2 regions of the Streptomyces sp. NPDC002386 genome follow, and region 2 is predicted to be linked to the other one. Evidence: riboswitches for the same ligand, from Rfam matches in the RefSeq annotation. Region 2 holds a riboswitch; the other holds the start of a gene.

Region 1 (3,391 bases), on a different contig from region 2:
GTCCGGCTCCACGATCACCCAGCAGTACGTGAAGAACTACTACCTGGGCCAGGAGCAGACGGTCACCCGCAAGGCCAAGGAGTTCTTCATCTCGATGAAGCTGGACCGCGAGAAGTCCAAGGACGACATCCTCGAGGGCTACCTCAACACCAGCTACTTCGGCCGCAGCGCCTACGGCATCCAGGCCGCCGCACAGGCCTACTACGGCAAGGACGCCGCGGACCTCGACCCGGCCCGCTCCGCCTACCTCGCCGCCCTCGTCAACGCCCCCAGCGAGTACGACGTCGTCGCGCACCCCGAGAACAAGCCCGCCGCCGTCGCCCGCTGGAACTACGTCCTGGACGGCATGGTCAAGGAGGGCTGGCTCGGCAAGGGCGAGCGCACGGGCCTGAAGTTCCCGATGCCCAAGGAGCAGACCCTCCCCAACGGCCTGTCCGGCCAGCGCGGTTACCTCGTCGACGCGGCCAGGCAGTACCTGATCAACAACGACATCGTCACTTCCGACCAGCTGGAGGCCGGCGGCTACCGCATCACCACCACCATCCAGAAGAACCGGCAGAACGCCTTCGTCAAGGCCGTCGACGACCAGCTCATCTCCAAGCTGGACAAGAAGAACCGCAAGGCCGACAACTACGTCCGCGCCGGCGGTGCCTCCGTCGACCCCAGGACCGGCAAGGTCGTCGCCATGTACGGCGGCATCGACTACGTGAAGCAGTACACCAACGGCGCCACCCGGGGTGACTTCCAGGTCGGCTCCACCTTCAAGCCCTTCGTGTTCACCTCGGCCGTGCAGAACAGCTCCACCACCCAGGACAGCCGGCCCATCACCCCGAACACCATCTACGACGGCACCAGCAGGCGCCCCGTGCAGGGCTGGACCGGGGGCGGCTACAACCCCGCCAACGAGGACGAGAAGTCGTACGGCGACATCCCCGTCCGCAAGGCCACCGACCTCTCGGTCAACGCCGTCTACGCCCAGATGGCCGTCGACGTCGGCCCCGCCAGGGTCAAGCAGACCGCGGTCGACCTCGGCATCCCCGAGGGCACCAAGGACCTCCAGCCCTACCCGTCCATCGCCCTCGGCACCGCCACCGCCAGCGTCCTGGACATGGCGGAGGCGTACGCCACGCTCGCCAACCACGGTCAGCGCGCCGCGTACACCATGGTCGAGAAGGTCACCAAGGACGGCACCCAGCAGATCGAGCTGCCCCAGCGGCAGACCAGGCGGGCCGTCACCCGCGAGGCCGCCGACACGACCACGTCGATCCTGCAGAGCGTGGTCGACAACGGCACCGCCGTCGCCGCCCAGGCCGCGGGCCGCCCCGCGGCCGGCAAGACCGGCACCGCCGAGGAGGACACCGCCGCCTGGTTCGCGGGCTACACCCCGGACCTGGCCACCGTGGTGTCCGTCATGGGCCAGGACCCGGTCACGGCGGCCCACAAGTCGCTGTACTACGCCCTGGGCCAGCCCCGGATGAACGGCGGTGGCCCGCCCACCGCCATCTGGGCGCAGTACACCCGCGACGCGCTGAAGGGGAAGCCGGTCAGCGACTTCGACCTCCAGCTCCAGCCCGGCGCCGACCAGACCCAGGCCCCCGTCGACCCCTCCGGCGACCCCGGCACCGGAGGCCAGGACGACGGCGGCACCACCGGCACGCTCACCGACGGCGGCACCACCGGCGCCACCCCGACGACCGACGGCGGCACCACCGGCGGCACCCCCACGACCGACGGGGGCACCACCGACGGCGGGACGACGACCGACGGGGGCGGCACCACCACGGACGGGGGCACCACCGACGGCGGCGGAACCACGACGGGCGGGGGCACCGACGGCGGCCCGACGACAGGCGGGGGCACGGACACCGGCGGCGGCACACCCGGCGGCAGTACCGGAGGCCTGGACACGGGCGGGGGCACCGACACCGGGGCCACCGGCGGCCAACCGTAGGACCGCCCGTCAGTGACCGCTGGTCGCCTTGAGCCCCACCACGGCGACCAGCAGCAGGCAGACGAAGAAGACACGGGCGGCGGTGACCGGCTCACCCAGGACCACCATGCCGAGCACCGCCGCCCCGGCCGCCCCGATCCCCACCCACACGCCGTAGGCCGTACCGATCGGCAACGACTTCGCCGCGTACGACAGCAGCACCATGCTGGCCACGATCCCGGCACCCGTGAACACACTCGGTACGAGCCGGGTGAACCCGTCGGTGTACTTCATCCCCACCGACCAGGCCACTTCCAGCAGCCCGGCGACGATCAGCAGAACCCACGCCACGACGACACACCTCCGGCAGACGGAACCCATTCCTGGTGCGTCGTCTTTGCCTGCGTCCCGGTACGGCGCGTCTCGTCGGGCTCCTTCGAACATAGCAAAGCGACGGCGGGAGGGCCGGTGACCGTGGTCACCGGCCCTCCCGCCGTCGCCGGATCCTGCGGTACCCGGACCTCAGAGGTACAGGCCCGTGGAGTCCTCCGTGCCCTCGAAGCGGTCCGCGGCCACCGCGTGCAGGTCCCGCTCCCGCATCAGCACGTACGCGACGCCCCGCACCTCGACCTCGGCCCGGTCCTCCGGGTCGAACAGCACCCGGTCGCCCGGTTCCACGGTCCGCACGTTCTGACCCACCGCGACCACCTCGGCCCAGGCCAGCCGGCGTCCGACCGCCGCCGTGGCGGGAATCAGGATTCCGCCGCCCGACCGCCGCTCGCCCTCACCCGTCTCCTGCTTGACCAGCACCCGGTCATGCAGCATCCGAATGGGCAGCTTGTCGTGGTGGGGGGTGCTCTGCACGTTTCTGTTGGCGCTCACGCTTCGAACCTACCTGCCTTCGGCACGCCCGTACGAGCCCGGGGCGCCGCGCCGCTCAGCGGCCGCGCCGCCGCACACCCAGCGCCAGCAGCCCCACCAGCCCCACGGCGACGAGCGCCACCGGCACCACCCGCTCGAGGCGCGGCGCGCCCTCCTCGTCCACGAACTGTGCCCTGACGTCACTCACGACCCGGTTGACCTGGACATACGCCCGTCCAACCGTGTGGTCGAGGTTGGCGACGACCTTGGCCTTGGCGTCCCCGACGATCGTCTTCGGGTGCACCCGCACCCCGATCTCGTCGAGCGTCTCGGCCAGTACTTCGCGGCGGCGCCTGATGTCCGCCTCGATCTCTGCCGGGGTTCTGGTGTCCGACGTGTCCGCCACCGTACGGCCTCCGAAGTCTCCTGATGCTGTCCTGGACAGTCTGTCAGTTCCCACCCGGGCCGCACCGCAACGCCCCCCGTTACGCTGGACCGATGAGCGAGCGACTCCAGCCCGGCGACGTGGCCCCCGCCTTCACCCTCCCCGACGCCGACGGCAACCCGGTGTCCCTGTCGGACCGCAAGGGCCGCAAGGTC
Region 2 (3,391 bases):
GCTGACGGCAGACGTCGGTGAAGGATCACTCGACGCGGCCTTCGTCGCCGTCGCCAATCAGATGCGCCTACCCGCCACGGTGAGTGCGGTGCCCGTCGGCAGCGACAGGCTGACCGTCCTGACTCCCGCCGGCGTGGCGGTCGGCACAGGCCGGCGCCCCTTCGCCGGGCTCGATGTCGTGGCCTACACCTACGACATGTCGACCGACGGCATGAATGAACGACTGAGTGAACTCGGCGCCAGAGTCCGCACCGCTGCCACCGCGGAGACCGCCGTGCGGATGGCCCACCTCCTGCAGTGCCCGGCCGTACTCCCCCGAGGACTCGCACGCGCCTACGCACAGCAGACCGACCGCCTGTCCCCCGCTCCCCTGCCCGGCCTCCTCACCCTGTTCATGGTCACCCGTCGGCCCCCCGCTCATGAACTCGCAGCAGTCGCCCGCCAACTCCCCGCCCGCCTCGGTCTTGGACGCATTCCGACATCCGACGCCCGCGACCGCGTCACGCAGCCGCAGTCGGCCGAGGCGGTTCCAATTCCTGAGTCATGACGGCGGATCCCCGGTCCCCATCGGGCCACGTGGCAACCTGCGGATCGAGAATGTCCACCGGTGGGCGCCGCACACGTGGGCTGCGCAATGAATGCGCACCCTCGCCTCGGGTGGCGCTGCGCAACTTCTACGACCGTGTGGAAGGACCCCTGCGTTCCGCTGGAGTCGCGCCAAGGCCGCTACAGCCCCTGACCAGGCCACAGTGCGCAACCGGGTGCGGCAACGCGGCGATGTTGGAGCCACGATCTTCAAGGCTCGCGCCACACTGCCTGGCTGAGGTCGTCAGGCAGACCGCCCCAGCCGCGACGTGTTCTGGCCTCATGCTGCCGGCCAACCGCGATGCCCTCAGGTGCTAGGGCACAGGACGAAGAGCGGGAAGGCCCGACGACGCGGCTGGTCGCCGATCTCTTCCAGCGCTCTGCGGATCTCGCGCAGGTGGTCGGTGGTCATCTGCAGCGGTGGCTCGTCAGGCTGATAGACAGTACGGATCGGATAGTCCACACCAGGTTGCCGGGACATCTCGATGTGGCAGCCGAGGACGTGGGTGACCGTCCGGTGGTCGCAGAAGTCGATCAAGCGATCGATCGTCCGGATGAATGCCGGCCAGTCGTCGATGTAGAGCCGGCCGGGGTAGACCGTGTCACCGGTGAGAAGGAAACCGGTCCACGGATCGTAGAACGTCACCGCCGCTTCGTGGTGGCCCGGGGTCGCCAGACACTCCAGCACCCTCCCCCCGAGGTCGATGCGCGCCACAGCATCAGGGTCGGTGGCAAATCCGAAATACGGCCAGGCGGCGGCCGACTCCGCACCGACAACCGTGGTGTCAGGACGATCGGAGAACTGGTCGTCACCTGCGACATGATCACCGTGCGGGTGAGTGTGCAGCACGAGCAATTGGTAGCCGTCCCGTGGGTGACACGCGAGCCAGGACTCCATGAGCTCGTCGACCACCTGGCGAAGAGGGAAGAACTCGGCGGATTCGGTGGCACCGGTGTCGATCAGTACCGCCCGCTCATTGCCGAACAGCAGGAACAAGAACGGCGCCTCGTAGTCGATCGCCATGTTCTGCCGGAGGATGAACGTGTGCTCGTCACAGCCGTGGACCTGGATGTCCGGATCGGCGTTGTGCTTGGCCGACGGCGAGCCGTGAATCCACCGCACGTCCAGCGCACCAGGCCTCGGCTTGGCCCCCTCGAAGTCGATCAGGGAACTATCGGCACCCATGACGTCTCCTTGAGTGCGTCGTCTTAGCGGGCCGGGCACGGCTCACATCTCGTCCGGGGCAGGCACCTATGAGCCTCCTCCGCGACGCTAACACGCTATCGATCAGGGTTTGCCGGAAGCCCGATGGCCTCGGATCGCGTCCCGTTCCCGCGCAGAAACTTCGGCCCAGCTCAACAGCAACCCGCGCGACCGACGGTACCCATTCCGGGCCCCGTCTCCGCCATATTCGTGGATCTCAGCCAGACACCCTGCGTATCAACCTCGTGCAGCTGACGATCTCTGGCTCGGCACGAAGCGAGCGCTGGGGCGTGTTTCGAGAGTGTGGGTCACAGCCATGCGCAGCAAGCACCACCGGTGCCGGCGCGCCGGTTTCGACAAGCCGCGACACATCGACTGGACGCCTCTGCGTGGTGCCCGGTCCTGGAATCGGGAAAACCATCTGGTTCGAGTGCGCGCCGCGCTAGGGTCCCTGTCCTGATTCAGGACGTTCAGGAAGTTAAAGCCGGACTGGGGGGTTTGACGATGCTTGACGAGGTGATGACGGCTGCCGCCGCGGCGGGGGGCACCGCAGTGGTGGAAGCCGCCGGTTCGGACCTGTGGGCGTGGTTCCGGACGAGGTGTGCCCGACTGGTCGGTTGCGGTGACCCGGACCGGGAGGGTGAGGCGCTGCAGCGGCTGGACCGCACCGCCGCCGCGCTGGCGTCGGGCGAGGACGAGGGGCGACGGGAGTGGCAGCGCGAGGTGCAGGCGCGCGCGTGGCGCGGGGAGTTCGCCGCGCTGCTGGCGAGTGTGGCGGCGGCGGAGCGGGAGGAGCTGTTGGCCGGAATCGACGCACTGCGGACGCGGGCCGGGGGCGAGGAGACCGGCGGGGCGGTGTCCGGGAACACCTTTCGCGGGCCGGTCGCCTTCCAGACGGGTGCGCACAGCACCCAGGACATCCGCTTCGGGACGGCGGGATGAGCGGGTCCGGTGCCGGGCCGGACGGGGTGGGCGGCAACGCCTTTCACGGGCCGGTCGCCCTGCAGACCGGCGCCGGCAGCACACAGAACGTCCATCACCATCACGGATCCGAGCCCCCGTCCCCGCTGGACGCCGCAGCCGACGAGCTGGCCCGCGCCGTCTGGACGCAGTGGCAGGAGGAGGCCGGGCTGCGGCGGCTGCTGGAGCCGCCTCCGCTGCCGCCGCGCTGGCGGGTGACCGGCCGGGACCTGTCGGGCCCCGTCGGCGCGGCGACCGCCAAGGGCCGGTGGGCCCGGTTCGAACCGCTGCCCGGCCTGGCGGCGGTGACCCAGGAGCGGCTGCGGGCCGGTGGCGGGCTGGACGAACTGCACGCCGTTTACGGCGGGTTGGCCTCGGGTCGGCTGCTTCTGCTGGGTGCGCCTGCGGTGGGCAAGACGGCCACCACGGTGCTGCTTCTGCTGGCCGCGCTGCGCCACCGCGCCCGGCCGGACCTCAGTGCGAAGGAGCGGGCACGTGTCCCGGTGCCGGTGCTGCTGACGCTCGACGGCTGGGACCCGGCCCGGGAGAAGCCGACGGAGTGGGCGGCGCAACGGCTGGCTCGGGAGTACACGCTGTTCGCCGGGCGGGGCGGGCGCGGGCGGGCCCGGCAGCTCCTGGAGT

Evidence for each region. A riboswitch is a leader RNA that binds a small molecule or an ion and turns the genes downstream of it on or off. The one in region 2 is predicted to bind guanidine.
Region 1: linked by a shared signal. The riboswitch ahead of sugE (quaternary ammonium compound efflux SMR transporter SugE) and the one ahead of ACWCPN_RS13750 (MBL fold metallo-hydrolase) in region 2 are both predicted to bind guanidine.

What each region holds. Positions count from the first base shown of each region.
Region 1 covers NZ_JBSFBX010000001.1:781,822-785,212, reverse strand. Annotated here, with positions in the region: gene ACWCPN_RS03525 (transglycosylase domain-containing protein) at 1-1,951, shown strand, start outside; gene sugE (quaternary ammonium compound efflux SMR transporter SugE) at 1,961-2,281, opposite strand; guanidine-III (ykkC-III) riboswitch at 2,316-2,385, opposite strand; gene ACWCPN_RS03515 (GroES family chaperonin) at 2,453-2,755, opposite strand; gene ACWCPN_RS03510 (DUF3618 domain-containing protein) at 2,868-3,197, opposite strand; gene bcp (thioredoxin-dependent thiol peroxidase) at 3,290-3,391, shown strand, end outside.
Region 2 covers NZ_JBSFBX010000005.1:381,575-384,965, reverse strand. Annotated here, with positions in the region: gene ACWCPN_RS13755 (LysR substrate-binding domain-containing protein) at 1-547, shown strand, start outside; gene ACWCPN_RS13750 (MBL fold metallo-hydrolase) at 893-1,771, opposite strand; guanidine-III (ykkC-III) riboswitch at 1,784-1,851, opposite strand; gene ACWCPN_RS13745 (hypothetical protein) at 2,294-2,731, shown strand; gene ACWCPN_RS13740 (hypothetical protein) at 2,728-3,391, shown strand, end outside.